One region of the Ruegeria sp. AD6 genome, then DNA from elsewhere that is predicted to be linked to it. Evidence: riboswitches for the same ligand, from Rfam matches in the RefSeq annotation. Region 1 holds a riboswitch; each other region holds the start of a gene.
The links. Region 1 has a riboswitch for cobalamin ahead of ACR0KJ_RS17950 (hypothetical protein). Riboswitches for the same ligand answer to the same signal wherever they lie in the genome.

Region 1 (7,756 bases):
TCGGGCCAGCCGGGCGAGCGGCCCATCAGCACCGCGTCACCATGGGTGATCAGCATAATGACAACCGGATCCGTACGCGGAAAATGCTGCGCGCCGCAGGTCGGGCAACTGCGCTGCCACCCGGCCTGCGAGATTTCACTGGGCGCGCCGCATTTGGCGCAGAATTTATGCGTTTCATGCCAGCCGATTACCGCCTTGGCCGTCGCCGCCAGTTCGGCATCAAGGGGCGACAGGCGGGTCATGATCCGGCGCAGCTCGGCAAAGACATGGCCTTCGGGCAGGTCGGGATGTTGCTGTTCGGTCCGGTCGACAAACGCGCCAACACCGGTCAGGTCCAGCCCTTCGGCGGCCCAGTTCGAAATATCCAGCGCAAACAAAGGGGCATCTGAAGCATCCAGCCCCAGAAAGATCGGGGCAGAAACAATCCCTCCGGGTCCACGTGTGATCAGGGGATGAGACATGGGCTGCAAAGCCAACCGATCCAGCCTGTCACCCTGCACCAGCAGTTTACCGCGCCACAGCAGAACACATCTGGCTGCCGGATCGCCTTGTGCTTGTGACAACTTCTCGGCGTCGCCCCGAATATGGGCCGCACGGTTCAGACCCGCGCCACCGAAAGTCACCTGTTCTGCATTTATCATCACCTGCCCCTTCGGCTTTGCTGACAGGGCTGCCATGACTGCCCCGGCGTTGCAATGGCCTTTCGCGGTGCCGGGCCATGCGCGGCCAGAGGCAATGCTTGCACAGGCCTGGAAACATTGGCATTAAGTCTACCAATTGTTGATTTTGATTTAGCACCAGCATCCAATAGTAGAATTCAAGAGTGAAAACTGGACCTTTTAGACCGGGTCAAACTGAAAGTTCGGATGTGCATATTCGTATTCTCGCGACAACTGATCTGCACATGAATCTGACCGGTTTCGACTATTACTCGGATCAGCCGGACCCCACGATCGGATTCACGCGAACCGCCAGTCTGATCCGCGCAGCACGAACCGAAGCAGACGGCGCACTTGTTTTGCTGTTCGACAATGGCGATGCGCTTCAGGGCACGCCGCTGGGCGATCAGGCGGTACAGGACCCTGACGGCCATCCAATGATGCAAGGGTTTGCGTCCCTGCACTATGACGCCGTCGGGCTTGGCAATCACGATTTCGGCTTTGGGCTGGAGGTGCTGGACACTGTTCTTGATCAGGCTCCATGTCCCGTCCTGTGCAGCAATATGCGCCGCCGGTCTGGGGTTTCGCAACGCTGGCAGGGCCATGCGGTGCTTGACCGATCGATTTCGCTGAACGGGCAAGACATTCCCATCCGCGTGGGCGTGTTGTCGGTTTTGCCCCCTCAGACCGCGCAATGGGAAGCGCATCATCTGGGCGATGACATCACGATCGCGGACTGTCTGAAAGCGGCGCGACGCACCGTGCAGACCCTGAAATCGGCGGGGTGTGACCTGGTCATCGCGCTGGCCCATTCCGGCCTCGGTCAGGTTCAGGATGTACCGGGGTTGGAGAATGCCGTGATCCCGTTGGCCGCCATTGACGGCATTGATGCCCTCGTGGCCGGGCACACACACCTGACCCTTCCCGGCAACGACCATCAGGGGCTGGCCCATGTCGACCCTGAGGCCGGATTGGTCCATGGCAAACCGGTTGTCATGCCCGGGTCTGCAGGAAGTCATCTGGGCGTGATTGATCTGAACCTGTCCCACTCTGCCGATCTCGGGTGGCAAGTCACCGACCAGCAGGTCGCGTTGAGACCGCTTCGCCAAAACAAACCCACCCCTGAAACGCCAGAGGATCCCGACATGGTCCGGCTTTTTGCACCCGTGCACGCCCGAACCCGCACCAAGATGGCCGAGCCGGTGGCGCGAATCGCACAACCGATGCACAGCTATTTCAGCTTTTGCGCCGTTGATCGGGGGTTGGCATTGGTGGCCTCGGCGCAAGCTGCTGCACTACGCCCCTATCTGTCCGGCACTGCACTGGCCAATTTGCCCATGTTGTCCGCCGTTTCGCCCTATAAATGCGGCGGTCGGTCCGGGCCGCGCTATTATACCGATGTCCCGGCGGGCGAGGTTTGTTTGCGCCACATTGCGGACCTTTACGTCTTTCCGAACGAGCTGAGGGCGGTGAAGGTCAGCGGCGCTCAGGTGCTGGACTGGCTTGAGATGTCGGCGGGTCTTTTCAACACCCTGCGTCGCGACGCCGAGACCGATCTGATCGACCCCGGTCGGGTTGGGTACAATTTCGACCTTCTATTTGGCCTGACCTACCAGATCGACCTGTCCTACCCGGCCCGGTTTGACGCTCGGGGGCAGTTGATCGACAATTCTCACCGCCGCATCCGGCAGGCCAGAATTGACGGGTCTACGCTTGACCCCAATCAGGATTTTGTGGTCGCGCTCAACAATTACCGCGCCAATGGTGGCGGGCATTTCCCGTTTGTGGAAACGGCTGAGCCGATCAACCTGCCCGCAATAGATATCAAGCGAATCCTCCGCGATTATCTGACCGGGAACCTGCCCGCCGACCCGCTGTCTCAGGCGGTTCATCCGTTTTCGTTCACGCCGCAGGCCGGGGTTCAGGCAATCCTCAGTACCGGGCCCGGCGCGCTGAAGTACCTGCCCGAATTGCAGAACTACGACCCTATCGTTCTGGACCCGGACCCGCAGGGGTTCGAACGCATCCGGCTGACACTCTGACGGGTTGCCATTTTCCCCAGGCTTCCCTATATCAAGCGCTGAGAGGTTGGCGCGGGCGAGCGCCTCGCCAACCTGGTCAGGTCCGGAAGGAAGCAGCCACAACGAGCCCCGCTTGGGTCGATGTCCAACCTCTCACCTTTCCCCCACGTATCCGCTCATCAGCACAATCAGGCAACCAACCGGGGCCAGATTGCCGAATTCCGGCGGGCAAATGCGCCGATATGGCCGATCTCTTTCACTCCGAACTCCTTGGGTGACAACAGGTGCCGCCGCGCGTCCGGCCCATACAGATCCACCAGACGCCATACGGCTTGTGGCGGGACGGTCTGATCGTCGTCGCTGGTGAACAGATCTACCGGAACACCCAGATCCGCCCAGCGCGCCAGTGGCAGTTTTTGCCCGATCTCAGGCACATAATTCAAAGGTGCGGTGCACCACCTGCGCCATTGCCAATAGACAGAGCCCGGCAGATCGGCACCGAACCCAATGGCTTTGCCGGGCAGATACCCCAGGGCTTTCACAAGCAGCGGTACATGCCCATGCCAGAACGCCCAGGCCAACCCCCGATAGGGCCATGGGTGATCGGACAGCGTCACCAACCCCGAGCAGACACAGATCATCCGGTCGATCTGGTCGATATCCGGCTGAATCGGCCCCAGCATTCCGCCGACGGAATGACCAATGCTCCACTGCCGGGCGTCGGGAAACCTTCGGCGCATCTCGGCCCGTGCTGCGGGCATATCGATCAGCGCCCAGTCCGACATCGTGACCTGCGAGTCGCGCATGGGGCCGGAAACAGAGTGACCGAAATCACGATAGTCATACGTCAGGCAGGCCATGCCACGCTCGGCAGCCAACCACCGGGCAAAGTGCTGGTAGTAGTCGCGCGGCACACCGGTCGCCCCGTTCAGAACCACCACCGTGTCGGGATCAGTAAAAGGCCGATACAGTCGCGCCGACAGCTGCGCCGGGCCAGCGGGAAACTGGAAATCCTCGATCTTCACGTGCTGCTGCGTGTCCAACATCGAACCTGCGGGCCTTTCTGAACCAATCGGTTTACCTGCCCAAGAGGCACAACAACCCGCAGCCGAGTCAACCCTGCTGCCACTTGACCACACGTCGCCTTAAACAAGGCATGTGGACGTGACCCCCAAAACCCCGCTTGACTCAGCAAGCGAACAGACGCTAGCGGTTGTGTGATGGTTTCCGATCCACACAATGGGTCGGGATGAAAAGGGAACACGGTGCGGTTCTGCCCGGTCAAACCGGAACGAACCAAGGCCGCGACTGCCCCCGCAACTGTAAGCGGTAAGCGATGCCGGAATGCCACTGGCCGAAAGGCTGGGAAGGTCGGCAAAGCGACGACACGCAAGTCAGGAGACCTGCCATCATCAACGTAACCGAAACTCGGGCGGGGTGTCCGGGCAGGTCCTGACAGCGCATAGCTGAACCGCCTGCCAACGCCCCCGTCCGCCGCGCGGAGGGCGCAGGATGATCTGGAAGACAAAAACCCACAAATACGTGGCGACCATTTGCCAACGCACAGGCGGGCCCTGCCCCGCAATGGCGCGTATGGCGCGCGCGCTGGCCGAGGCAATGAACAAGGCCGACCACGTCACCAGCGAAGGATTCGAAATCGAGGGCAGCAGCGACCTGACTCATTGCGCGCAAGGGTGCATGGCCCGCTTTCGCGCAGGACCTGAACAGATACGCATCTTCTGCGGGACCGAGGCGGACACGCCGATCCAAACGCTGGATACATATGCCGACCTGATTTTTGACGAGACATGCGCGGCCCTTCCGTCCGGGGCCTTGCCAAGAACACCTTGCGCCATGCTTGAGGTCTTGGCCCTGAGACCTTCAAGACCAGTCCAGGAACCGGCACGGGTATCAGCCTGAGCGCGCATCCAAAGGTGCGTGGGTCGCATTCGTGGCCCATGCCATCTGCTCGTCGGTTTCCACCGCGCAGGGGCGCAGGGCCCGCAACCGGGCCAGCGCCTTGTCTGCCGGTTCCCCGCATTCCAGCATCAGGCGCAAGACCACCATACCGGATCGCCCGCACCCACCCCGGCAATGCACCAGCACCCGGCCACCGCCGGACAAAGCCTGCCGCGCCGATGCGCTGACCGACCCCCACCGATCCTGAACGGCGCGCGGCGGGGCGCCAAAATCCTCGACCGGCAAATGAACCCATCTGCTGGCGCGGCCCTGAATGTCACTGCCAAAGGTCCGGGCCCCGTCCTGCAGCATCTCAACTTCCGTGGTCATCGAGATCACAAGACCGGGTTTCCAATCCGCAATAGTATCCAGATCGCCCGCGTAATCTCCGCCGCGTCCCGGCATCGAGGTCAGCGCAAGTGTTCCGCCTCCGACTTGCAGCGCGTAGACGACCAGTTGCGACATCAAAGATTTCCTCCCAAACCCAAGCCTGCTTGTAAAATGTGCTTCAAAAATACTGAGATTCCAGTTTACGCCGATCTCGGGTCTTTCCAAACCAAATTTCCCCGACCCTGCGGTGGACGCGGGCGGCAGCGGCCACTACGCTGCGACGACGTCCCGAATCCGCCAGAGCAGACATGACCGACACAGACAGCCCCGCCTATCAGGTTCTCGCCCGCAAATACCGTCCGGAAACCTTTGCTGATCTGGTGGGGCAGGATGCCATGGTGCGCACGCTTAAGAATGCGTTCGAAGCCGACCGCATAGCGCAAGCCTTTGTCATGACCGGCATTCGCGGCACCGGCAAGACAACCACGGCGCGGATCATCGCCAAGGGCATGAACTGCATCGGCCCCGATGGTGCGGGCGGCCCCACAACCGAACCCTGCGGCGTCTGCGAACATTGCACCGCGATCATGGAAGGCCGCCATGTCGACGTGATGGAGATGGACGCCGCCAGCCGTACCGGCGTCAATGATATTCGCGAGATCATCGACAGCGTCCGCTACCGCGCCGCCTCGGCCCGCTATAAAATCTATATCATCGACGAGGTTCACATGCTCTCGACCAGCGCCTTCAACGCGCTGCTCAAGACGCTGGAGGAACCGCCCGAGCATGTGAAGTTCATCTTCGCCACCACCGAAATCCGCAAGGTGCCGGTGACGGTTCTGTCCCGCTGCCAACGCTTCGACCTGCGCCGGATCGAGCCCGAGGATATGATCGGCCTGCTGCAAAAGATCGCCAGCGCCGAAGGGGCCGAGATTGCCGAGGACGCGCTGGCCTTGATCACCCGCGCGGCCGAGGGGTCTGCCCGGGATGCAACCTCGCTGCTGGATCAGGCGATCTCGCACGGGGCCGGGGAAACTACCGCCAATCAGGTCCGCGCCATGTTGGGACTGGCCGACCGTGGCCGGGTGCTGGACCTGATGGATATGATCCTGCGCGGCGATGCCGCCGGGGCCTTGACCGAGCTTAGCGCGCAATATGCCGAAGGGGCCGACCCGCTGGCGGTGCTGCGTGATCTGGCCGAGATCACCCATTGGGTCTCGGTCGTCAAAATCACGCCGGACGCAGCCGAGGATCCGACAGTATCCCCTGACGAGCGCGCCCGTGGCCAGCAGATGGCTGACGCCCTGCCCATGCGAGTACTGACCCGCATGTGGCAAATGCTGTTGAAGGCGCTGGAGGAGGTCTCGGCCGCCCCCAACGCCATGATGGCCGCCGAAATGGCAGTGATCCGTCTGACCCATGTGGCCGACCTGCCCAGCCCGGAAGAACTGATCAAACGTCTGCAGGATACACCTGCGCCACCAAATGGCGGACCGGGCGGCGGTATGCCGATCCACGGTAACGGCACGGCACCGGTTGAAGCGCGCGCAGCACCGACCTATGCGCCTGCGCCTCGCGGGGCAGGGGGTGCTCCGGTCGCGGCGCTGGCCCAGGACACGCAGGCCGCTTTGGCGCGCTATCCCAGTTTCGATCACGTTGTCGAACTGATCCGCGTCAACCGTGATGTGAAACTGTTGGTCGAGGTCGAAAATGGCGTGCGGCTGGTTTCCTATCAGCCGGGACGCATCGAGTTTACGCCTGCGCCGCAAGCCCCGACGGATCTGGCCCCACGGTTGGGCTCGGCCCTGCAGCGGTGGACAGGCAATCGCTGGGCCGTGTCGATTGTGTCCGATGGCGACGCGCCGACGATTGCCGAGATTCGCGACAGGGCGGAACTGGCGCTGAAAGAAGAAGCCTCGGAACACCCGCTGGTTCAGGCCGTGCTGGCACATTTTCCAAAGGCCAAGATCACCAGAATAGAAACCCCTGAACAACGCGCGGCACAGGTCGAAACCGAAGCCCTGCCAGAGGTCGAGGATGAATGGGACCCGTTCGAAGAGGATTAACTCGACCCCCGCCCCATGACCGAGGAGCCTGATGCGCACAACCCCGCTGCACCCCAAATTCGGCCTGATTGTTCATGACGTCGACCTGCGCGAGGTCACGCAGGATAACCTCTACCCCCAGATCCGGCACGCCTTCGAAACGCATTCCGCCCTGCTTTTTTCGGGGCAGAGCATCTCGGATGACGATCACATGCGTCTGGGCGAACTGTTTGGGCCGCTGGAAAACCGGGAACAGATGGCGGCGGGGCGCGATGTGGAGTTTCAGGTGTCTGAACTGTCCAATCAGACAGAGGACGGCTTGCGCGCCCGCGACGATCTGCGCCTGCTGGATTTGCAGGCCAATATGCTGTGGCACACAGACAGCACATTCCTGCCTACCCCTGCACTGATCAATATTCTGACCGCCCTCGTGGTCCCACCCAGCGGCGGCGAGACGGAACTTGCCTCGACACGCGCTGCCTGGGCCGAGATGCCCGGCCACCTGAAAGAACCGCTGCAAGACGCCATCATCTGGCACAGGCTGTCGCATTCCCGCATGAAAATCGATGCCGATCTGGCAGCCCTGCCCCGGATGACCCGCTGGCCCGATCGGCCCTGGCGGGCAATCTGGCCGAACCCCGTGACGGGCGAAGAGGCCCTGTTCATAGCATCCCACGCCTTCGCCATCGAAGGGCTGGGGCACAAGGAAAGCCAGGCCATTCTGGACGAGGCCATCGCCTTT
Region 2 (7,756 bases), on a different contig from region 1:
GTTCAATCTGGAATGGGCCGAACCCGCCGACAGCAGCCCAAAGGCGCGCGAGGCCGCCGATCTTTATGATGGGATTTACAACCGGTTCTTTCTGGGTGGCGTCTTCAAGAAAGCCTACCCGCAGAATGTGCTGGACGGGTTGGAAAAGCACTTGCCAACCGGTTGGCAGGACGATTTCGAAATCATCGGAACGCCAGTCGATTGGTGTGGGCTGAACTATTACACCCGCAAGCTGATCGCCCCGTCCGACGCCGCATGGCCCAGCCTGAAAGAGATGCCCGGCCCGCTGCCAAAAACGCAGATGGGGTGGGAGATCGAGCCGACGGCCCTTTCTCGTTTTCTGACCCGCACTGCGCGGGATTACACCGGGGATCTGCCGATCTATGTCACCGAAAACGGCATGGCCAGCCCCGAGCGGCAGCAGGATGACGACCGGATAGGGTATTTGAATCAGCATCTTACGGCGGTGCAGACTGCGCTGGAACAGGGCGTTCCGGTCAAGGGCTATTTCATCTGGTCCCTGCTGGACAATTACGAATGGGCGTTCGGCTATGAAAAGCGGTTCGGGCTGGTCGATGTGGATTTCGACACGCTGGAGCGCAGACCCAAAGCCTCGTTTAACGCGCTGAAATCGGCGCTGGCGCAGGGTGAACCCGTTGCGGTGCCCCTGGCACAACCGGCAGGTGCCGTGCACGCGCATTGGAACCTGGTGGCAGATATCGGCGGCACCAACACCCGGCTTGGGGTCATCACAAACGGAGAGCTGACGGATCTGCGCAAGCATCCGACCGGCACCCTACCCGATCTGCTTGACGCGTTCCACAGCCTGCGCGATGACATCGGCACCGACCCTCAGGCCGTTGTCGCCGCAGGTGCAGGCCCGGTTCGGGATGGCGTCATTCAACTGACAAACGCCCATCTGGACCTGTCCGAGGCCGAGCTGGCCAAGGCCACAGGTGCGCGGCATACCTATGTGATCAACGACTTCACCGCTGCAGCATGGTCCGTGGCCGAGGCAACGAAAGCCGATGTGGCCGTGCTGCAGGGCGACCCTACACCGCCGACCGGCACCCGTCTGGTCGTCGGCCCCGGGACCGGTCTGGGCGTCGGGGCGCTGTTGTATTCGGAAGGACATTACCACACAGCCTCGGGCGAAGGCGGTCATGTCGGTGTATCCCCGCGCCACCGGGACGAGGTTGATATTTTCGAAGCTGCCCGCCACATCACGCCGGACTGTTTCTTTGGCGATAGCCTGACGCTTGAAGCTGAAATGTTCCTGAGCGGAACGGGTCTGCCTGTCCTCTATCAATCCATCGCACTGGCCGCCGGTCAGACTGACCCAGCGCACCGTCCGGCAAAGGATATCCTTCACGACGCCCGCATCGGATCGGATGCCCATGCCATCAAAGCGGCAGAGATGTTCACGACCCATCTGGGCGCTCTGCTGGGTGATCTGGCCGTCACCTTGATCCCTCGGGGCGGCGTGTTCCTGGTGGGCGGCGTGGCAGAGAAGAACCGCTGGCTGTTTGGCGAGCGCTTTCTGGACGCCTTCAATCACGGCGGGCGATTCAGCGATTTGCGGCAAGGGATGAACCTTTATATCTCGGAACAGGTCGAATTTGGCATTGTTGGCGCTAACAACTTCTGCAAAAATGCGCTCATGCGGTAAAACCGTGTGACCATTTCCAAAGAAGGACCGCGGGATGATCCTGTGTTGTGGCGAAGCCCTGATCGACATGATCGCCGAACCGACCAATTCGGGCGCGCAGGGCTATGTGCCCCATTCCGGCGGCGCAATTTTCAACACGGCCATCGCGCTGGGGCGCTTGGGCGCGCCGGTGGGGATGCTGACGGGCCTGTCCTCGGATATGTTTGGCGCGCAATTGGCGGACACGCTGAAGGCAAGCCATGTGGACACCTCGCATGTGATTGTCAGCGACCGCCCGACCACTTTGGCTTTTGTGAAGCTGGTGGATGGGCATGCCTCGTACAATTTTGTTGATGAAAACACGGCGGGGCGAATGTTGCAGCCCGAGGATGTGCCGCAGCAATTGCTGGCGACCTCGACCCTGTATCTGGGGGGGATCAGTCTGGCCTGTGAACCCTGTGCCGATGCCTATGCCGCGCTGCTCGACCGTCATGGCGGCGACCGCGCGGTGATGCTGGACCCAAATATCCGGCCGGGATTCATCAAGGACCAGACCCGCTATCGCACCCGCCTGAATCGCATGATCGCTCAGGCCGATATCGTTAAGGTTTCGGACGAGGATCTGGATTGGATCATTCCCGGGCCGGAAACCCATGCCGAGAAGGTGCCCTTGTTGCTGAAGGCCGGGCCGTCCGTGGTGATTGTGACACGCGGCAGTCAGGGGGCGACAGGCTATCTGGCGGACGGGTCCGAGACCTCGGTGGCGGTCAAACCGGTGCAGGTTATCGATACTGTGGGCGCCGGCGATACGTTCAACGCGGGCGTTTTGGCCGAACTCCACCGCGCCGGGCACCTGAGCAAAGAGGGCCTGCGCGCCTTGACACCTGATAGCCTGCGCGCGGCTTTGTCCCTGGGCGCCGATGTCGCCGCCGTCACCGTATCCCGCGCCGGGGCAAATCCGCCCTGGGCGCATGAGCTTTGATCCCACGAGGGAACCGACATGAAACGATCCGACATCAACGACATCAAGACCGAGGCGCAGGCCTTCATCAAATCCTTCGGCGCGGTCCTGCCGCCCTTCGCCGACTGGTCCCCTGATCAGATGCGCAGCGCAAAGGCCGACACGATCCGCGCCCGAGGGTTGGGCTGGGACATTACCGATTACGGTCAGGGCAAGTTTGATGAGCTGGGCCTGTTCCTGTTCACCCTGCGCAATGGCGACGTGAATGATCTGAACCAGGGTCGCGGTATGCTCTATGCCGAGAAACTGCTGATTTCGCGCGACAAACAATTGTCTCCGATGCACCGCCATATCATCAAGGCCGAGGACATCATCAACCGGGGTGGCGGTGATCTGGTGATGGAGATCTACGCCTCAGACCCCGAAGGCGGCATTGATCGCGACAATCCGGTTGTTGTGCCCAGCGATGGCTGCGACGTGACCATCACGCCCGGCGAATTGCTGCGCTTGAAACCCGGCGAAAGCGTTACCCTGATGCCCGGTATCTGGCATGCCTTCTGGGCCGAGCGTGACGATTGTCTGATCGGTGAAGTCTCAACCGTCAATGACGACCACACGGACAATGTGTTCGAGCAACCGATCCCCCGGTTCGCGACCATTGAAGAGGACGCAGCGCCGGAATTTTTGCTGGTTGCGGACTACTAAACACTCAGTCCGCGTCGCCAAAATCTCGGCCAGAACGCTTGACAATTAAATCCGCGACAGACTAGCTGACCAGCGATGGTTCCCGTAGCGATGCCTGCGGGATGAAAATGGGAATACGGTGCGGCCCTGCGGCCAAATCCGTGACTGCCCCCGCAACTGTAAGCGCAGAGCGACGCCAAATCACCACTGGCCTGAACAGGTCGGGAAGGTTGGCCAAGCCACGACCCGCAAGTCAGGAGACCTGCCATCACCTGTGCAACCAACCCGGGGCGGGGCGTCCTGGAAGGAGGATTTGATGGCTCAATTTTTCGCCTGCGGGCGTGGCGTCTTCTTTTCGCGCGGTTTCCGCAGCGGGGACAGCCATGTCATCCCAAGCTGACCACTTCGTCCTGATCTGTTCGACCTGTCAGGGTGAAATCGAAGCCAAGGCAGCCAAGGCCAGTTTGGACGCAACCCTACCACCGGAGTTTGCGACCCGGTTGATTGCCTGCATGGCAGGGTGCGAACGCCCCATGACCGTTGGGCTGCAAGCCGAAGGCAAGGCGCAGTATCTGTTCGGCGATATCCAAAGCCCCGCCGATCTGGACGCGATTGCCGCCTTCGCCCGTCAGTTCCGCGACAGCAACGACGGCTGGACCAGCGCAACCGACCGGCCCCCTGACCTGCTTTACAAAACTCTGGCCCGTCTGCCGCGCCTTTCGACAAAGGGCGAGATATGAGTTTTCTAGTTGCCAAGGGGCTCGAATACTACGCCCTGAATGGGGATGTGTTGCTACAGGATGTCAACTTCTCGTTGGACGAGGGGTCGATCCTGGCCATTGCCGGGCCGAACGGGGCCGGGAAAACCACGCTGTTGAACCTGCTTTGCGGCCTCGAACGTCTGGCCCTTGGTGATGTGACGATCAAGGGGCAAAGCCTGCGCCAATTGTCTGCCCCGGAACGGGCACGCACCATCGCCGTGGTCGGGCAGCAGGAACTGCCTGACGGCAGGTTGAAACTGCGCGACTATGTGGCCCTTGGGCAGATCCCGATTCAGGCCGACCGGTCCGCCGAGGATCATAAGGTCGATCTGGAGCGGGTGCTTCAGATCGCCGAACTGGTCCCGCTGGCCGATAAACCGATGCAACGTCTGTCCGGCGGCGAACGTCAGCGGGCGCATATCGCACGGGCCCTGGCGCAAAGGCCATCGCTGCTGTTTCTGGACGAGCCGACAAACCACCTCGACCCCGACGCCAAGGGCCACATGCTGTCGCTGGTGGCCGAACTGGGCGTGACGGTTGTGATGATCGTGCACGATCTGGTCATGATCCCCGAATTCGCCACCCATGTCGCTTTGATGAAGGCAACCCGCATGACCGGCTTCGGCCCGGTTCCCGAAGTTCTAACACCCGAGCGTGTGCGCGATACGTTTGGCGTTGACTACCTGTGTTTCCAGCACGAAGGGCGCGTGATCCCGGCGCTGGATATCCGAAAACGAAAGCTGTCATCTTAACAGGAGAATTTGATGATGCAGAAATTCTGGTCCGTAGTCCTTGTTTCGGGCCTCGCGAGTGGTGCGGCGGCACATGAAGTGACCGTCGACAATTGCGGAGAACCACTGGTGTTCGACGGCACGCCCGAGCGGATTGTCGTGCACGACATGAACATGACCGACATGGCCTTTGCGCTGGGTTTGCAGGACAAGATTGTCGGCCTGACCGGCATTACCGGCTGGTACAAGACCAGCCCGGATTTCGATGCAAAACGCGGTGACATCCCGGAACTGGCGCCCAAATACCCCACCGTCGAAAATCTGGTCGCGGTCGAGCCGGATATGTTCTTTGCCGGTTGGTATTACGGCATGCAGCCGGGTGGCGAAGTCACCCCCGACACGCTGGAACCCTTTGGCATCAAAACCATGGTCCTGACCGAAAGCTGCGTTCACCTGAACAAGGACCGCCCCGAAGCCAGCATGGACCTTCTGTTCGATGACGTGCTGCGTCTGGGCAAGGTGATGCATGTGGAAGACAAGGCCGAAGCGTTGGTTTCGGGCTGGAAAGACCAGCTGGCGGCCATCGAATCCAAAACCGCAGACCTGCCGAAACCCCGCGTCTTCCTGCTGGACGGTCCCGCCGATGCGCCCTTTACCGCCGGTAAATTCGCCATTCCCGACGCCATGATCGAGGCCGCAGGCGGTGTCAGCGTCACCCACGACATGGACACCAGCTGGGGCCGCACCTCATGGGAAGCAGTGGCCGCCGCAAACCCCGAATTTCTGGTCCTGCTAGACTATCAGACCGGAAACGGCGCCGAGGACACGTTCAAGTTCCTGCAAGAGCATCCGGCCATGTCCCTGACTGATGCCGTCAAGAACGAACGCTGGATCGGTTTGCGCTATGAAGAGCTGACACCGGGACCGGCAAACATAGACGCCATCGAAAAGATGGTTTCGGCCATGCATCCGGGGCTGAACTGACATGGCTCAAACGGGCCGGGCGGTCCTGCTGGGGGCGGTCATTCTGACCGCCCTTTTGCTGCTGTCCGTTGTCTATGGCACGACATCCATTCCTGTCGCAGACGTAGGCACAGCGATCATGCTGGGCACCGGCTTGACCGAAGGCGAGATGTCGCCCCTGCACCGGATCGTATTTGACCTGCGCCTGCCCCGCGCCTTGTTCGCGGCCGTCATCGGTGCCGGATTGGGTGTGGTCGGCGTGGTGCTGCAAACCACCACACGCAACGATCTGGCCGACCCCTTCCTGTTTGGCCTGTCCTCGGGCGCCGCCGCCGGGGCGGTTCTGGTCATCACGGTAACCGGGGACGTGCTTGGTTTCTGGACCCTGCCGCTTGCCGCCTTCTGTGGCGGTCTGATCGCGTCAGGCATCGTTCTCGCGCTGGTTCAGGGCCTGCGCACAAGCGCGCCCGAAAAGCTGATCCTTGCCGGGCTTGCGGTCTCGTTCCTGTTTTCTGCCATCACCAACTATCTGATCTTTTCCGGCGACAGTCGTGCTGCGCATTCAGTGATCTTCTGGATGCTGGGCGGTCTTGGCCTCGCGCGGTGGGAGACCTTTCCCCTTGTCCTGATCGGGCTTGCGATGATCCTGGGCTATTCGCTCTATCGCAGCCGCTGGCTGGACGCGCTGCTGACCGGGGATTTCACCGCAGCGACGCTGGGTATTCCGGTTCAGGGCCTGCGGTTTCGCATGTTCTTTGTTGCTGCTCTGGCCACTGCAAGCTTTGTTTCGGTCGCGGGCGTCATCGGCTTTGTCGGCCTGATGGTCCCTCATATCGCGCGCGGTATTGCCGGAACGTTGCATCGAAACCTTCTGGTGACCTCGGCCATCGTGGGTGCGATCCTGCTGACCCTGTCCGACATCCTGTCGCGCCTGTTGTTGGCTCCTCAGGAACTTCCCGTCGGCATCGTCACCACATCCATCGGATCGCTGTTCGTCTTCCTGTACCTGTTCAAATCCGCCCGAAACGACTAAGCCTAGTGCGTGCCGCGTGGTACGAAATAGGGATCGACCATGATCGTCTCGCTGGCTTTTGCGGGATCGGCCAGCCTGCATTCCAGCAGCGCAATGACCTGATCGACAGCCTCAGCAATCGGGTTGTTGACCGTGCTCAGGTTGAAGATCGGCCATCTGGCCATTTCGATGTCGTCGAACCCGACCAGCGACAGCTCGTTTGGAACGTCCAGACCCATCTCGCGGGCCGCTGTCAGTGCCCCGATTGCGCTGGCATCATTGGCGCAGATCAGCGCGTCCAGCCTGTGCTGTCCCAGCAAGGTCAGCGCGATGTCCCGCCCGGTCTCAACCGTGAAATCTCCGGTCTCTTCTGCCACCAGCCCAAGGCCCGCGCGTTCCAGAACCTCGATCACACCCGCCCTGCGCTCGGCCGAGGATGAGAAACTGGGCGCACCACCCAGAAATCCAAACCGTTTCCGACCTTTCCGGATCAACGCCTCAGTCGCAAGTCGCGTACCTTCGGCATTGCGGCAGCACACGTTGTCGACCCCTGGCGCCTGCACAATGCGCCCGGCAGAAATCATCGGCACGCCCAGCTTGCTGCATCGTTTGACCAGCGCCTGAGGCATACTGCCCCCGCGCAGGATCAAAGCATCCAGCGGATAGCGCAAAACCTGCTCGATCGCGTCTTCTGCACGCTGATCCCCACCGTCGATGAGAATCGGCCATTTGTTCAACGCGTTCAGTTTGCCGACCAAAGCGCGGACAAATTCGGAATCAAAATCGCTGCGCATATTTCCGACAAACACCGCCACTAGGTGCGAGCGTCCGTCCTTCAGACCGGCGGCCAAAGCGTTGGGCTGATAGCCCATGCGCTCGGCCATATCTTCGATTATTTTTCTTTTATTTTCATCAAGATACGCGCCGGGCGTAAAGGCGCGGGAAACGGCCGAACGGGACACTCCGGCCGCGTCTGCGACGGCCTGCGCAGTGACC
Region 3 (7,756 bases), on a different contig from region 1:
GGTCCGAAGTGATCGCGCTTGCAGCGTTGGATCACGACCAGGCGACGCAGTTGGCGCAACGGGCCGCAGCCCCCGCGGACCTGTCGGATGCGGTACTGGAAGATATCCTGACACGCGGCGCAGGCAACCCCCTGTATATCGAAGAACTGGCCCGCTTTGCCGGGGAAAACCAGACCGGACACCGCCAAAGCCGCGCGGTTCCGCCAACCCTGAACAGCCTGATCATGGAGCGGCTGGACGCCCTGTCGCCCGAGTCGAAAAAGACCGCTCAGGTCGCCGCCGTTCTGGGCGAGGATCTGGATATGTCGATCCTGTCCCAGGTCGCCCAGCGCGATGAGGTCGAGATATCCGGAACGGTCGGGGATTTGCTGGAGGCCGATATTCTACGCCCGCGCTCGGGCACCAACGATGGCTACATGTTCCGCCACGCGCTGACGCAGGACGCGGTCTATGCCACGCTTCTGCGGGCCGAGCGGACCGATCTGCATGCCCGCGCCGCTGCGTGCCTTCAGGATGGGACGGCGGAACAGCCCGACAAGATCGCCCATCACCTGCATGCTGCCCGGCATTTTACCGATGCCGCCATCTGGTACCGCGACGCCGGGCTGCGCGCGGTCAAGCAAGCTGCGGTCGAGGATGCAACGGTGCTGTATCGCCGTGCTTTGGCCTCGCTGGAGCAGACCGAGGAAAACCGCCAGCGGGACGAGATCGAGCTGTCCATCCAGATCCCGTTGGAAAACGCGATCATGGGCGTGCGGGGCTTTGCCTCACCCGAAATCAAACCGGTGCTGGATCGCGCGTTGGAACTGGCCGAACGTCTTGGTGACGCGGATGAGACCTCATCGGCGCTGAACGGGCTGGCCGCGCATTTTCTGGACAAGGGAGACTGCGCTAAGGGCATAGAATATGCCGACCGCATTCTGGCTATGCCCGGCGCGGGCGCGAACCGGATCGGCATGTTGCGCGCCCATACCACGCTTGCCTTTCTGCGGTTTCAACTGGGCGAAGGTGAGATTGCCGTTGAACATGCAGAAGAGGCGATCCGTCTCTACCGCCCCGAGGATTACGCCGAAGTTACCTATGGCATTGGCACCGATCAGGGCGTTCTGGCCTATGGGGTCAGCGCGGTGGCCCATTGGTGGTGCGGCGCGCCCGATACGGCGCTGAAACGTGCCGAGGCGGGGTTGGCGCTGGCCGAGGAGTTGAACTCGGCGCTCAGCTTGGCCGCCGCACGGGCCTTTCTGATCATAACCCTGCATTGTCGCCGGGACAGTGACCGCGCCTATGCGCTGGCCACCGAGACCTACGAGACCTGCACCCAGCTTGGCATCCCGCTTTGGGGCGGGCTAAGCCAGTTGTTCCGGGCCGGGCAACCCATCGACCCGCCGGACAAGCGGTGTCAGGAGGTTGATGCCGGTCTGGCTCTGTTGGCGAAAACCGGCAGTCAGACAGGTTCGGGTATGGGGTTTGCGATCATGGCTGACACGCGGCTGGCCAATGATGACCCGGATACAGCGCTGGCGATTGTTGACACCGGGCTGCAAATGTCGGGGATGTTGAACCAGCCGGTCTGGAACCCGGACCTGATGCGGTTGAAAGCACAGGTGCTGGCTGTTCTGGACCGACAAGATGAGGCCGAGGCGCTGCTGCGCACCGCAATTGACGAAGCCGGGGCTGCCGGATCGGTTTCGCTGGCTCTGCGCTGTGCGCGGGTGCTGTCTGATATGCTAACCGGCACCGCGCGCGAAGCCGAAGGCGCGCAGTTGGTTGCCGATTGGGCCGGTCGGCTGGAGCCCGGCGCAGCCGCTTCAGACCCGGCCTGACGACACTGAATTTTAACCAGAGGACCATTTCATGACAGACCATATCGTTTTCTGCTCGGGCCCGATGTTCAGCGTCGGTGATCTTTGGGAGCAATATAACATCGCCGCCGTGCTCGAGGCCGGAGGGTTCGGAACCTATCTCGCCCCGCGCGACGGCGTCGAGATCGCCAAGATGATGGATATGTTGCAGGACCCTGAGGTCTGGTCGCAAAAGGGCCAGGAGATGCTGTATATCATCCTCAAGGTCGGCTACGCGCAGGATATCTACCAATTGCTCGGGCGCTGTTCGAGCCTTGTGTTCAACATGGATGGCCGGGTGCCAGATGGCGGCAGTATTGTCGAGGTGACAACAGCCTACGCCGCTGGAATGCCCCTTGTGATCTACAAGACGACACCGGTGACGCTGTTTGGTGGGGTCGATAACCCGATGATTCAGGGGCTTTCGACCAATTGGGACTATGTGCATGACACCGCATCCATCGTGCCCGCCCTGCTCAAACGGATCGAAGCTCAGTCGCAGAACGGCTATGTCTACACCCCGCCCCCGAATGTCAGCCTTGTGATGGAGGTTGGGGCGATGACCGCAGACCCCAGTTCCGACCTTCACAAGCGGCTCGACGCGATTTCGAATGCGCCCAACGAGAAGGCCGCGTTGGAAGCGGGTGAGGAACTGATCGACTGGGCAAAAAGCAACAAGGCTTATCAGGCGGCGTTTGGCGCGTCGGCACCCACGTAAGCCCTGTTGGATTGTTGGGGTTGAAACGAATTCAGTGGCACTCGCATTGATTTCGACACCTCGCTCCTGGATCTCTTCCAACACACGCTGATAGCGCCAAGCTGCATCGCGGGCCGCCCTTCAAACGGGCATGCTGAATGGTCGGTGCGCGTGGTCTTGCAAACCGCGCCCATCTGTATACCATTGGATACAATTGATCCTATGACATCGGGCCTGAAATTTGTCCGTCCAAGCCACATCCCCAAGCCGCCCCGTAAGGCGGGCCATCACCTTCGGCCTTGCCGTGCTGGGAACGGTCGTGTTCTGGATACTGGGCCTGCCCCTGCCCTTTCTGTTCGGCCCCATGACCACCTGCCTGATTGCGGCACTGGCGCATGCGCCGATGGAGGGGTTCGGGCAAATCTCGGTCGCGGCGCGTACCATCCTGGGCGTGGCGGTGGGGGCTTCGATCACGCCTGATCTGTTTGGCCAACTGCCGAAAATGGCAGCGTCAATTGCTCTGATCCCGCCCTTCATCCTATTGATCGCTTTGGTCGGGGTGCCGTTCTTTCGCAAGGTCTGGGGCTTTGACGACAAAACGGCCTTTTACGCCGCGATGCCCGGCGGGTTGCAGGACATGATCATCTTCGGCACCGAGGCCGGTGCCAATCCGCGCGCCCTGTCCCTGATCCATGGCACGCGCGTGCTGATCATCGTGACGCTCGCCCCGTTGTTCCTGACCCTGTTCTACGACGCTGACCTGACCAACCCCATTGGCGAACCCGCCCGCGACCTGCCCTTGCACGAACTGGCGCTGATGGTCGTCGCCGCCATTGTCGGCTGGAAAGGCGGTGAGCGGATCGGCCTGTTCGGAGCGTCCATTCTGGGCCCGATGATCCTGACTGCGGCCTTGTCACTGGGCGATTTCATCCACACCCGCCCACCGCGCGAGGCGATCCTTGTCGCGCAATTCTTTATCGGCTGCACCATCGGCGTAAAATTTATCGGTGTCACATGGGTCGAGCTGCGCAAAGTTGTGGCGGCGGGCTGCGCCTATGTTGTTGTGTTGGCCATACTTGCGGCGGCCTTCACGGCCCTTGTGACCACGTTGGGGTTCGGGCAACCGATTGAGGCCTTCCTAGCCTATGCCCCCGGCGGGCAGGCTGAAATGACGGTCTTGGCCATCGTCTCGGGCGCGGATCTCGGGTTTGTCATTACCCACCACCTGACACGGATCGTTCTGGTGATCATCGGCGCGCCCATCGCGGCCAGTCTTCTGGTGCGCTGGTCCCGCTCTCGGGATTAGAGGGGTTTCGCAGTTTGATTTGGATTCAATTCCTTCCGGGTTGCAATCCGACGCTGCGTGCTTTGCTGGCACCAGTAGACAGGGCTCTGGCCTTATGAGACTGTGCAGCCGATGGTGTCCGACGCTCTGAGTCGGCTGAAAAGGGAATGCGGTGCGGGCAAACGCCCAAGGCCGCAACTGCCCCCGCAACTGTAAGCGGCGAGCGACCCCCGACAGACCACTGGATGACCCCGCTTGGGTTGTCCGGGAAGGACGGGGACAGCGATGAACCGCAAGTCAGGAGACCTGCCATCTCAGGCGCATATGTGCCGCAGTCACCTTAACTCGGGCGGGGTGCCCGTGGACGGAGCGACAAGAGATGGACCGCACTGGCCAGACATCACTGTTGATGCCCCCACAGGCCGCCCAAAAGCGCGGAGGGCGTCGTTATGCTTGACCTGACCATTTCCCAACTGGATACCGGCCACGTGCCACCGCAGCGCGCGCAAGAACTGGGGCAGATGGGCTATATGCAATGGCTGGGCGGCCTGCCCGGTTCGGCAAACTACCATGCGCAGGCACGGATTGCTTTGGCCAAGGCCAAACCGTTTGCCGAGACTTCACCCGCCATCGCTGTGTTCTGCGACTTGCTGGCCCGATCCATGCAGATGCCCCTGGAACCATTGTTCCTGGCCCTGCCCGCAAAACAGCGCCGAGGGGGCCATCGCGCGCGCCGCGCCGCCTTGTAACCTCATGCGGGCAATTCAGCTTGTGCCATCGCCCGCATTTTGGACGATTTTGGCCGGGCAATGCTTTGGCTGCTTATTGGTGACTCGGTTGGATTTGCGCGCCGAACAAGACACATTATGATGCAAGCTCATAATTTTGTCGAATAACAATCATTTCACCTCATAATGCCAACGCGCTATACCTTCGGCCAACACAGCCGATTGGATACCGCGAATGCTTGACTTTACCTTGCCCGACACACCCGCGCTCGCGACGCTGCGCGCATTGGCTGCCCAGCGCATCCTGATCCTTGACGGGGCCATGGGCACAATGATCCAGACGCTGAACATGACCGAAGAGGATTTTACCGCCAACGGTCACATCCATGGCCCCGGCTGTCGGCATCACTATCACCCGGATCATCCGCAACAGGGCAACAACGACCTGTTGGTGCTGACCCAGCCGCAGGCGGTTGAGGATATACAGTATGAATTCGCAATGGCCGGGGCGGACATCCTTGAAACCAACACTTTTTCCTCAACAACCATCGCGCAGGCCGATTACGGGCTGGAGGCTGCGGTGCATGATCTGAACGTCGCAGGCGCGCAGGTGGCGCGGCGCGCGGCGGACCGGGCCACGGCTGAGGACGGCAAACCCCGGTTTGTGGCCGGGGCTGTGGGGCCGACGAACCGGACGGCCTCGATCAGCCCGGATGTGAACGATCCCGGATACCGCGCCGTCAGTTTTGATGATCTGCGCATAGCCTATGGCCAGCAGATCGACGGGCTGATCGAAGGAGGCTCTGACCTGATCCTGATCGAGACGATCTTTGACACGCTGAACGCCAAGGCGGCGATTTTTGCGGCTTTCGAGAGCTTCGCCAAGGCCGGACGTCGCCTGCCGCTGATGATCTCGGGCACGATCACCGATGCCTCGGGCCGGACGCTTTCTGGCCAGACGCCCACCGCCTTCTGGCACTCGGTCGCCCATGCGCGCCCTTTCACCGTCGGGCTGAACTGCGCCCTTGGCGCTGCATCCATGCGCCCGCATATGGCCGAGATTTCGGGCGTGGCTACCGCCCTGACCTGCGCCTACCCCAATGCGGGCCTGCCGAATGAGTTCGGACAGTATGACGAAACCCCGGACCAGACCGCCGCTCAGGTCGAAGAGTTTGCCCGCGATGGCATCGTCAACGTGGTCGGCGGTTGCTGCGGCACCACACCCGACCATATTCGCGCGATTGCCGAAGCGGTTGCCCCTTTTGCCCCCAGAAAGGTACCAGCATGACCCGTCACCTGCGCCTCTCAGGGCTGGAGCCTTTTCTCCTGACGCCCGACATCCCCTTTGTGAATGTGGGTGAGCGGACCAACGTCACCGGCTCGGCCCGGTTTCGCAAGCTGATCGTGAACCGCGACTATGCCGCCGCGCTGGACGTTGCGCGGGATCAGGTGGAAAACGGCGCTCAGATCATCGACATCAACATGGATGAAGGGCTGATCGACAGCAAACAGGCGATGGTCGAATACCTGAACCTTGTCGCGTCCGAGCCCGATATCGCCCGCGTGCCAATCATGATCGACAGCTCGAAGTGGGAGGTGATCGAGGCCGGGCTGCAATGCGTGCAGGGAAAGCCTGTGGTGAACTCGATCAGCCTGAAAGAGGGCGAAGAGGCGTTTCGCCATCACGCGGGTCTGTGTCTGGCCTATGGGGCTGCTTTGGTGGTCATGGCCTTTGACGAGGCCGGTCAGGCCGACACCTTCGAGCGCAAGACCGAGATTTGCGCCCGCGCTTATCGCATTCTGGTCGAGGATATGGGGTTCCCACCCGAAGACATCATCTTTGACCCCAACATCTTTGCCGTCGCCACGGGAATCGAGGAACACGACAATTACGGCGTCGATTTCATCGAGGCGACCCGCTGGATAAGTCAGAACCTGCCCCATGCACATGTCTCGGGCGGGGTGTCGAACCTGTCTTTCAGCTTTCGTGGCAATGAACCGGTGCGCGAGGCGATGCATGCGGTGTTCCTGTACCATGCCATTCAGGCCGGGATGGATATGGGCATCGTCAATGCGGGCCAACTAGCGGTCTATGACCAGATCGATCCCGACCTGCGCGAAGCATGCGAGGATGTGGTCCTGAACCGCCAGCCGAAATCCGGCGGCAGCGCGACCGAGAACCTGCTGGACATCGCCGAACGTTTCCGTGGCGACAAGCGCGAAGAGAAGGTCCGGGACCTTGCCTGGCGCGACTGGCCGGTCGAGAAACGGCTGGAGCATGCGCTGGTCAACGGCATCACCGAGTTCATCGAAGAAGACACCGAGGCCGCGCGCGTCAATGCCGAACGTCCCTTGCACGTTATCGAAGGCCCTTTGATGGCCGGGATGAACGTCGTGGGGGATTTGTTTGGTGCAGGCAAGATGTTCCTGCCGCAGGTGGTGAAATCGGCCCGTGTGATGAAACAGGCCGTGGCCGTTTTGTTGCCCTACATGGAGGAAGAAAAGCGCCGGAATGGCGGCGAGGGTCGGCAATCTGCCGGCAAGGTGCTGATGGCGACCGTGAAGGGGGACGTGCACGATATAGGAAAGAACATCGTCGGCGTTGTCCTGGCCTGCAACAACTACGAGATTTTGGATCTCGGCGTCATGGTCCCGCCACAGAAGATCCTGCAAGTCGCGCGCGAGGAAAACGTGGACATTATCGGCCTGTCAGGACTGATCACACCGTCGCTGGACGAGATGGCGCATCTGGCCTCGGAGATGGAGCGCGAAGCGTTCGATATTCCGCTGCTGATCGGCGGCGCAACCACGTCGCGGGTGCACACAGCGGTCAAGATCGCGCCGCGTTACACGCATGGGCAGGCGGTCTATGTCACCGATGCCAGCCGCGCTGTCGGGGTTGTCGGCGCATTGCTGAGCCCGACGCAGAAGCCCGATTATGTCGCCGGGATTCAGGCCGAATATGCGGATGTGGCCGACAAGCACGAGCGCGGCGAACGCGCCAAGAACCGCCTGCTTTTGGCCAAGGCGCGGGCGAATGCGCTGAAGCTGGATTGGGATGATTACGAGCCCATTGCTCCGTCCTTCACCGGCGCGCGCGTGCTGCCCGATTGGGATCTGGCCGAAATTGCGCGCTATATCGACTGGACGCCCTTCTTCCAGACCTGGGAAATGCGCGGTGTCTATCCCGGAATTCTTGAAGATG
Region 4 (7,756 bases), on a different contig from region 1:
CCGTTGGGAAAGAACTTGATCAGCATTCCCGCACCTCATCAAGGATCTGGGCAAGCTGACGTTCGATCACCACGAGCTGACACGCAAGGGCCAGCGTATCGAGGTCGATCCGCCCAGCGAGCAAGGCGCGGTTCGTAGCACGAGCGATCTGGTTGAGGTTGCCACCGATGCGGCCGACCGCCAGCGTCAAGGCCGGATCAACGCGTGGCATGGTCTTTCGACGACGCGCCTCAGTCAGGCCAAGCGCCTCACGCAAGAGAGTTGCAGCAGGTACGCCAGCCGCCTCAGCCTTCGCGCGTAACCCAGCCTTTTCGGCGGTGCTGCACCGAAAGACAAATGTATCGGTCAGAGCTGCTTTGGCGTGGGGCTTGCCCCCGCCGGTGGGGTTCGAAGGGGAGGCTTGCCACCCCTCGCAAGGTCCCATGTCAGAAGCATCAGCGTATGACATGGGTCGCCTTGCTCTTTGCACTGAAAACGGTTCTGTTTTACCCATCAGCCAAGCCCTGCTGCCTGAATCTGCAACGGCGTCACCAGTTTAGCGGCCAAAAGCGCCGTGATCTGGCTGGGCGAAATGTGCCGACAAAGCGGACTGCGATCTGTGATCCAAACCGCCAGCCCTTTCAGCGCCTCGGCCTCTTTGGCTTTAGCGTCCTCTCGCTGGATCTGGGCTTCTTGAACATACCTCTGCCAACGAACAGAGTTGAACCAGTTATCCGAAAAACAAACCTTGGAACGGGTGAACCCCGCGCTTTCACTGGCATAGGCCTGAACCGCCTCAATCAGGTCGCCAGCAGCAACATCATTCGTCAGGATCTCCCGAATCGCCAGCAAGCAATCCGTTTTCCGGCGAATGCGATCTTCGGGATATGTCGCCAAGATTTTCTCAGCTTCATTATCCGTTTCCACCTCTCGCGAAGGATATGGATTTATATTTGGTTTATATCTGTTCTTACATGATTTGCCCTCAGGGGCAGACGGCTTGCCCTCTCGGGCAAATGTATCATTTTCCCATTTGGTCTTCTCGATCTGCCCATTTGGGCAAATGCAATCGCCCAACGCATACCAGCACGTTCGATCATAACGGTCATCGCTAAAATTTCCCTTCAGGATCAGCTTTGATGTAAGCAGCTTATCCAGCGCTGTGCGGATCTGCTTTTCGGTCAAGTAAGGAAACAGCTCGGCAAATGCAGAGATTGAGTTGTAGGTCCAATAGCGCCCATCCCGAAGATTGCGCCGGTTGGCTTGGTTCTTCTCGATCCAGAAGGTGATGTTCTGGAAAATCACAGCCGCGTTTAGCCCTACCAACGCGGCAATGTCAGGATCAAAACTATGGCGGCTCATCGAGCGCCCCAAACCGGCGTCAGAACCGCAGGAAAACCCCCTGTTTCACCGGTATCATGTTCACTGATAGTTCCAGCTTTGTCTTGATACTTTTTTCGATCTAAATTATTGTTTAATAACGATAAAGTATTGGATTGCAAATCCGTGTACACCGGTTCGATTCCGGTACTCGCCTCCACTTCCTTCAATACCTCCACCTCGCGACGCAAAGACGAAAGCGCGCCTCTCTTAGGAATCGCGCCCCGCCGGGATAACCTCATAACCCGGTTCTTCAGGTTCATCGTCCTGCATTTCAGGTGGAAAGCCGGGCGCGCGGATGTCGAGGCCGGTGGCGTCTTCCAGGCGTTTGATGATGTTGGGCGACAGTTCGCGTTCGCCGTAGCGTGCGATGCCGTCCTCGAAGATCTTGATCATGATCGGGTTGATCTCAAGTGGGACACCCGCGCGGTCGGCGACGTCCTGAAACAGGCCGATATCCTTTTTGACAAGGTCCATTGTGAAGGAAATATCCCGCGAACCGTTCAGGATGACCTGGCTTTCGGTCTCATGCACAAACGACGTACCGGACGAGATTTTGATCGCCTCATAGGTCGTGTTCAGGTCCATCCCGGCGGCTTTGGCGGTCACCAGCGCTTCGGCGCAGGTGATCAGGTTGGCGGTTGCCAGATAGTTGGTCAGAACTTTCAGAACCGAGGCCGAGCCCAGATCGCCCGTATGCAACACCCGACGGCCCATCGTTGTCAGGAAGGGCAGGATTCGCTCAAAGGTATCCCGGTCGCAACCCGCGAAGATCGAGATATTGCCGGTTGCCGCCCGGTGGCATCCGCCGGAAACCGGGCAATCAACCGCCGCCCCGCCCCGCTCGATGACCAAGGCACCCAGCCGCTTGGCCTCGGCCTCGTCGGTGGTGGACATCTCCATCCAGATTTTGCCGGGGCCGACCTCGGGCAACATCTCCTGCATGACAGCGTCCGAGGCGGCAGGCGATGGCAAGCAGGTGATCACCGCGTCGCAATCGCGCATCAGCTGGGCCGGGCTTTCGGCGGCCCTTGCGCCCTTTTCGACGAATTCTGCCACCAGGTCTGCATTGAGGTCATGGACCGTCAGGTCGATCCCGTTGCGCAGCAACGAGCCCGAGAGTTTTCCGCCCACATTTCCAAGTCCGATGAACCCAACTTTCATTATTCGCGTCTCCCTGCGTGATTTCCGGTATGCGACCATGTCGCGGGCACCGCGTCATGCCGCCCAGCGACGCTGGCAGGTCGCTTTTCATCCTAGCCACGCGATGGTGGTCGCATCGCGCTTGACAACCTGCCCGCACGTGCCGCATGTCCCTGTCGTTGGTGTCGGCGACAGCCGATGAAAAGGGAATGCGTCAACGGGTTATCCGCCAAACGCAGCCGCCCCCGCGACCGTGACCGGAGAGGGTGCCCAATGCCACTGGCTGCAAAGCCGGGAAGGCGGGACATCCGACAGAGGAGCCAGACGAACCGGGCCTCTGACATCCGCAAGCCGGGAGACCTGCCAGCACCCGAAGTTGAAACCGGGCGGGGTGTTCCGGTGTCGGGTCCATGTGCATCGCGTGGCCCGCATGAAACCCCGTCCCCCGCGAAGAGGATTTGGGGGGATGAGAGACATGACCGAGACTGCGCCGGTCGAGCTGCTGGTCTGCACCACCTGCCGCCGTGGGCTGCCCATCGAGGATGATGATCAGCGCCCTGGCACATTGCTGCACAAAGCGCTGGAACAGGCGGATCTGCCCGAGGGCGTCACGCTGAAAGCCGTAGAATGCCTGTCGAACTGCGATCAGGGCTGTTCCATCGTGCTGCGCGGCGGGCCGGATCGCTGGACCTTTGTCTATGAGAACCTCAATGAGACCGACCATGTCGAAACCATCGTCGACGGTGTCACCAAATACCTCGCGACCGAGGACGGTCTGGTCAAATGGCGCGAGCGCACCGAACATTTCCGCAAAAACTGTGCGGCCCGTATTCCCCCGATTGGAGCCCTGAAATGAGCAATCTCGAAAAACTCCCCGTCACTGTGATCACCGGCTTTCTGGGTTCGGGCAAAACGACGCTGGTCAAGCATCTGATGCAGAACCCGCAGGGCAAGCGTCTGGCCGTGGTGGTCAACGAATTTGGCGATGTGGGCGTCGATGGCGACATCCTGAAATCCTGCGCGATCCCGGATTGCCCGGCGGAAAACATCATGGAACTGGCCAATGGCTGCATATGCTGCACCGTGGCTGATGATTTCATCCCCACCATTGAGGCGCTGATGGCGCTGGAGCCGCGCCCCGATCACATCCTGATCGAAACCTCAGGCCTCGCCCTGCCGAAACCGCTGCTCAAGGCGTTCGACTGGCCCGATATCCGGTCGAAAATCACCGTGGATGGCGTGATCGCTCTGGCCGATGCCGAGGCTGTCGCCGCCGGTCGCTTCGCGCCGAATGTCGAAGCTGTGGATGCGCAGCGTCTGGCCGATGACTCGATCGACCACGAAACGCCCCTGTCCGAGGTGTTCGAGGATCAGATTTCCTGCGCCGACATCATCCTGCTGACCAAACCCGATCTGGCCGGTCCCGAAGGTGTGGCGAAAGCCAAAGAAATCATCGCGGCCGAAGCCCCGCGCCCTCTGCCCGTGGTTGAAGTGGCCGAAGGTGCCGTGGACGTGCGCGTCGTGCTGGGCCTTGAGGCCGCCGCCGAGGATGACATGGACGCTCGACCGTCGCATCACGACGGCCACCACGACCACGAGCATGACGATTTCGAAAGCATCATCGTCGAACTGCCGGAACAGACCGAACCCGCCGATCTGGTTGCCAAGATCGAACGTCTGGCGAATGAGCTGAACATCCTGCGCGTCAAAGGTTATGCCGCCGTTCAGGGCAAGCCCATGCGTCTGCTGGTGCAGGCCGTTGGCGCGCGCGTGCGTCACCAATATGACCGCCCATGGGAGCCCGGCGAGGACCGCCGCTCGCGCCTTGTGGTGATTGCCGAGCATGACGACATCAAAGAGGCCGCGATCCGCGATATCCTCGTGGGTGTGACCGAGGCCGCCGAGTAAGCCATGCACGTCGTCTTCCGCGAAAGCCACGGGTTAGAGGAAACCGAGACCCCGACCGATCTGGGCCAGAGTCCGGCGGATCTGGTGGTGCTGTCGTTTTCGGACAGTGACCTTGGCGCTTTTGCGGCGGGCTGGCATCGCGGTGGCGGCCCCGAGGGGCGGATGCCGACGATGCGGCTGGCGAACCTGACGGCGCTCAAGCACCCTCTGTCGGTCGATACCTATGTGGAACAGACGCTGGAGGGCGCAAAGGGCATACTGATCCGCCTGATCGGCGGTGTGCCCTACTGGTCCTATGGCTTGCAACAGGTTCTGGCGCTGGCGCAGGCCAAAGGGATCGCGCTGGCAGTGCTGCCTGCGGACGGGCGCGAGGATACGCGGCTGGATGACTATTCCACCCTGCCCGTCTCGACCCTGCGGCGGCTGGCGCATCTGTGCGACACCGGCGGAGAGGTCGCGGCACAAGCCGCCCTGGCGCAGATGGCGCTGGCAGCCGGGCTTTATGCCGGGCCGGTGATGGGGGCCAAGACGTTGCCGGAATGCGGTGCGTGGTGCCCGGATCGTGGCGTGATCCCGGTGGATACGGCGTTTTCGGGCGGTGCGAAACGCATCCTCGTCACCTTCTACCGCGCCTACCTGACCTCAGCCGACACCGCTCCTGTCGCGGCTCTGATCCGCAGCCTCCGAGCCCGCGGATTCGAGGCGGTGGGCCTGTTCGCCCCCTCTCTGAAAGCCCCCGTCGCGACAGATTGGCTGCGCCAACAGGTCGTGGCACTGGCCCCGTCAGCGATCATCAACGCCACCTCCTTCTCGGGCAAAGGCGCGTCGGGCACCTCGCCTCTGGACGCCGCCAACGTGCCGGTATTTCAGGTCGCGCTGGCCACCTCGCGCCGCAAGGCATGGGCCGAGGCGGAACGCGGGCTATCCCCCGCCGACCTCGCCATGCATGTGGTACTGCCCGAAGTGGACGGGCGGATTTCAGCGGGCATCGCCTCGTTCAAGGAACCGGGCAAGCGCGACCCGCATCTGGAATATTCCCGCTTCGCCCACCGGGCAGAACCCGAACGGATCGAAGCGATCATCGACCGTGTATCCGGCTGGCTGGCCCTGCACGACAAACCCAAGGCCGATCAGACGCCTGCGCTGGTGCTGTCCACCTATCCCGGCAAGGACTGGCAGATGGCCCATGCGGTTGGCCTCGACGCGCTGGCCTCGGCAGAGGCTATCTTGGATGATCTACAAACACAGGGATACAGCACTGAGGATCGCGACCAGCCCGAGGGTGGGCGCAATCGCGCCCGCCCTGGGGGGCGGGTCGGGCGCGATCCGGGGTTGCCGCCCCGGGAAACAGGTGAAGACCTCGCATCCGAACTGCCAGACGCCCGGATTTCATGGCCGCTGACGGACTACCTGACCGCTCTGGCCGAATTGCCCGAGACCCTGTGCACCGCTCTGCAAACCGTCTGGGGCAAGCCCGAGGATGACCCGGCCTGCGCCGATGGAGCCTTCCATTTCACCGCCCTGCGACGCGGCAAGGCCCTGATCGCACTGCAACCCGAACGCGGCACGCCCGAATTGCGCGATGACGATTACCACGACCTCTCGCGCACCCCGCGCCACGGCTATGTTGCGTTTTACCTGTGGCTGCGCCAAGGGCTGGGCGCGGATGCGCTGATCCATATCGGCGCGCATGGCACACTGGAATGGCTGCCCGGCAAATCGGTCGCCCTGTCCGCCGCCTGCTGGCCCGAGGCGCTGATCCGCGATCTGCCGGTGATCTACCCGTTCATCGTCAACGACCCCGGCGAGGCCGCACAGGCCAAGCGCCGGATCGGAGCCGTCACGCTGGGCCATATCCCGCCCGCGCTCAAGGAAAGCGGCACGCCGGATCGGATGGTGCGGCTGGAATCGCTGCTGGACGAGTTCTCGAACGCTGACGGTCTGGACCCCAAGCGCCGCGACCGACTGCAAGAGGATATCCGGGACGAGGCGCAGGCGATTGGGCTCGAAAGCGACCTCGGCCTGGATCAGGCCACCTGCACCGCCGAGGCGATCACCCGCATCGACCGCTTTGTCTGCGACATCAAGGAAAGCCAGTTCGGCGACGGGTTGCATATCTTTGGCCGGGTGCCCGACGTGAGCGGCAATTTCGACCCGGCACCCTCGGCCCATGCCGAACGTGCGGCCCTGCTGGACGCGCTGGCGGGCAAACGGATCGAGGCTGGCCCTTCGGGTTCCCCTTATCGCGGTCGGTCGGATGTGCTGCCAACGGGGCGGAACCTCTACACCACCGATCCACGGTCTGTGCCCACCCGCGCCGCCTATACCCAAGGGGTCAAACTGGCCGAGGAACTGGTGCGGAGGCATTTGCAGGAAGAGGGCGATTATCCCAAGGGGCTGATCGTCGACCTCTGGGGCTCGGCCGCCATGCGCACCGCCGGGGAAGAATTCGCCATGGCGCTGCACCTGCTGGGCGTCAAGCCGGTCTGGGACAAGGGGTCCGAGCGCGTCTCAGGCATCGAAGTTCTGCCGATCACCGACCTCAGCCGCCCGCGTCTGGATGTCACCCTGCGCGTCTCGGGACTTTTCCGCGACGTGTTCCCGACGCTCTCTGCGCTTTACGGTCAAGCGGTGCGGGCCTTATCCGAACGGGATGAGGCACCGGACTGGAACCCCTATGCCGGGCAGGCCCCGGCTGCGCGCGTGTTCGGCCCCGCGCCGGGCAGCTATGGCGTGAACATGACGCAACTGTCTGAAATTTATACGGATGAGGCCCGCACGCAGGCGGGTGAAGCATGGTTGCAGGCCAGTTCCTATGCGCTGGAAGGCGAGCATATCGCGCAGGACGTCGATGGGATCACGCAGCGCGTCGCCAATGCCGACAGCTTTGTCCACCTGCAGGACCTGACCGAGACCGACCTGCTGCTGGCCAACGATTACGCCACGCACGAGGCCGGGTTTGCAGCGGCCAAAAAGGTGACCGGCGGCGAGGCGCAGCTGTACCATCTGGACAATACCAACCCGGACAATCCCCGCGCGCGCACCCTGCCCGAAGAGATCAGCCGCGTTGTCCATGCCCGCGCCGCCAACCCTGCTTGGATCGCCGGAATGCAGCGGCACGGGTTCCGGGGCGCTGCCGAGATCGCGGCGACATTGGATCACATGGCGTCCTTCGCGCATCTGTCGGGCACGGTCGCGCCGCATCTGTTCGATCTGTATCACGACGCAACGCTGGGCGATCCGCAGGTCGATGCCTTTCTGGCCGAGGCCAACCCGCAGGCCCATGAGGCCATGCAGGACCGGTTCCGCGCGCTGTTGGAGACCGGGCTGTGGAACACCCGCCGGA

Region 2: it holds a riboswitch for cobalamin, as region 1 does, so the genes downstream of both, ACR0KJ_RS11045 (DUF1636 family protein) here and ACR0KJ_RS17950 (hypothetical protein) in region 1, are expected to answer to the same signal.
Region 3: it holds a riboswitch for cobalamin, as region 1 does, so the genes downstream of both, ACR0KJ_RS08070 (hypothetical protein) here and ACR0KJ_RS17950 (hypothetical protein) in region 1, are expected to answer to the same signal.
Region 4: it holds a riboswitch for cobalamin, as region 1 does, so the genes downstream of both, ACR0KJ_RS06605 (DUF1636 family protein) here and ACR0KJ_RS17950 (hypothetical protein) in region 1, are expected to answer to the same signal.

What each region holds. Positions count from the first base shown of each region.
Region 1 covers NZ_JBQFZQ010000012.1:45,326-53,081, forward strand. Annotated here, with positions in the region: gene nudC (NAD(+) diphosphatase) at 1-641, opposite strand, end outside; gene ACR0KJ_RS17935 (bifunctional 2',3'-cyclic-nucleotide 2'-phosphodiesterase/3'-nucleotidase) at 869-2,701, shown strand; RNA gene ffs (signal recognition particle sRNA small type) at 2,741-2,839, shown strand; gene ACR0KJ_RS17945 (alpha/beta hydrolase family protein) at 2,869-3,726, opposite strand; cobalamin riboswitch at 3,885-4,105, shown strand; gene ACR0KJ_RS17950 (hypothetical protein) at 4,193-4,600, shown strand; gene ACR0KJ_RS17955 (protein-tyrosine phosphatase family protein) at 4,592-5,104, opposite strand; gene ACR0KJ_RS17960 (DNA polymerase III subunit gamma/tau) at 5,278-7,035, shown strand; gene ACR0KJ_RS17965 (TauD/TfdA family dioxygenase) at 7,067-7,756, shown strand, end outside.
Region 2 covers NZ_JBQFZQ010000004.1:162,353-170,108, reverse strand. Annotated here, with positions in the region: partial or broken gene ACR0KJ_RS11065 (GH1 family beta-glucosidase) at 1-643, shown strand, start outside; gene ACR0KJ_RS11060 (glucokinase) at 662-1,669, shown strand; gene ACR0KJ_RS11055 (carbohydrate kinase family protein) at 1,704-2,630, shown strand; gene ACR0KJ_RS11050 (D-lyxose/D-mannose family sugar isomerase) at 2,649-3,314, shown strand; cobalamin riboswitch at 3,374-3,577, shown strand; gene ACR0KJ_RS11045 (DUF1636 family protein) at 3,677-4,033, shown strand; gene ACR0KJ_RS11040 (ABC transporter ATP-binding protein) at 4,030-4,806, shown strand; gene ACR0KJ_RS11035 (ABC transporter substrate-binding protein) at 4,819-5,769, shown strand; gene ACR0KJ_RS11030 (iron ABC transporter permease) at 5,771-6,781, shown strand; gene ACR0KJ_RS11025 (LacI family DNA-binding transcriptional regulator) at 6,784-7,756, opposite strand, start outside.
Region 3 covers NZ_JBQFZQ010000002.1:230,632-238,387, forward strand. Annotated here, with positions in the region: gene ACR0KJ_RS08055 (ATP-binding protein) at 1-1,823, shown strand, start outside; gene ACR0KJ_RS08060 (hypothetical protein) at 1,855-2,559, shown strand; gene ACR0KJ_RS08065 (AbrB family transcriptional regulator) at 2,780-3,844, shown strand; cobalamin riboswitch at 3,940-4,151, shown strand; gene ACR0KJ_RS08070 (hypothetical protein) at 4,273-4,572, shown strand; gene ACR0KJ_RS08075 (homocysteine S-methyltransferase family protein) at 4,787-5,839, shown strand; gene metH (methionine synthase) at 5,836-7,756, shown strand, end outside.
Region 4 covers NZ_JBQFZQ010000001.1:1,339,772-1,347,527, forward strand. Annotated here, with positions in the region: gene ACR0KJ_RS06585 (relaxase/mobilization nuclease domain-containing protein) at 1-26, opposite strand, end outside; gene ACR0KJ_RS06590 (plasmid mobilization protein) at 20-448, opposite strand; gene ACR0KJ_RS06595 (hypothetical protein) at 493-1,341, opposite strand; gene ACR0KJ_RS06600 (NAD(P)-dependent oxidoreductase) at 1,570-2,562, opposite strand; cobalamin riboswitch at 2,666-2,884, shown strand; gene ACR0KJ_RS06605 (DUF1636 family protein) at 2,978-3,358, shown strand; gene cobW (cobalamin biosynthesis protein CobW) at 3,355-4,410, shown strand; gene cobN (cobaltochelatase subunit CobN) at 4,414-7,756, shown strand, end outside.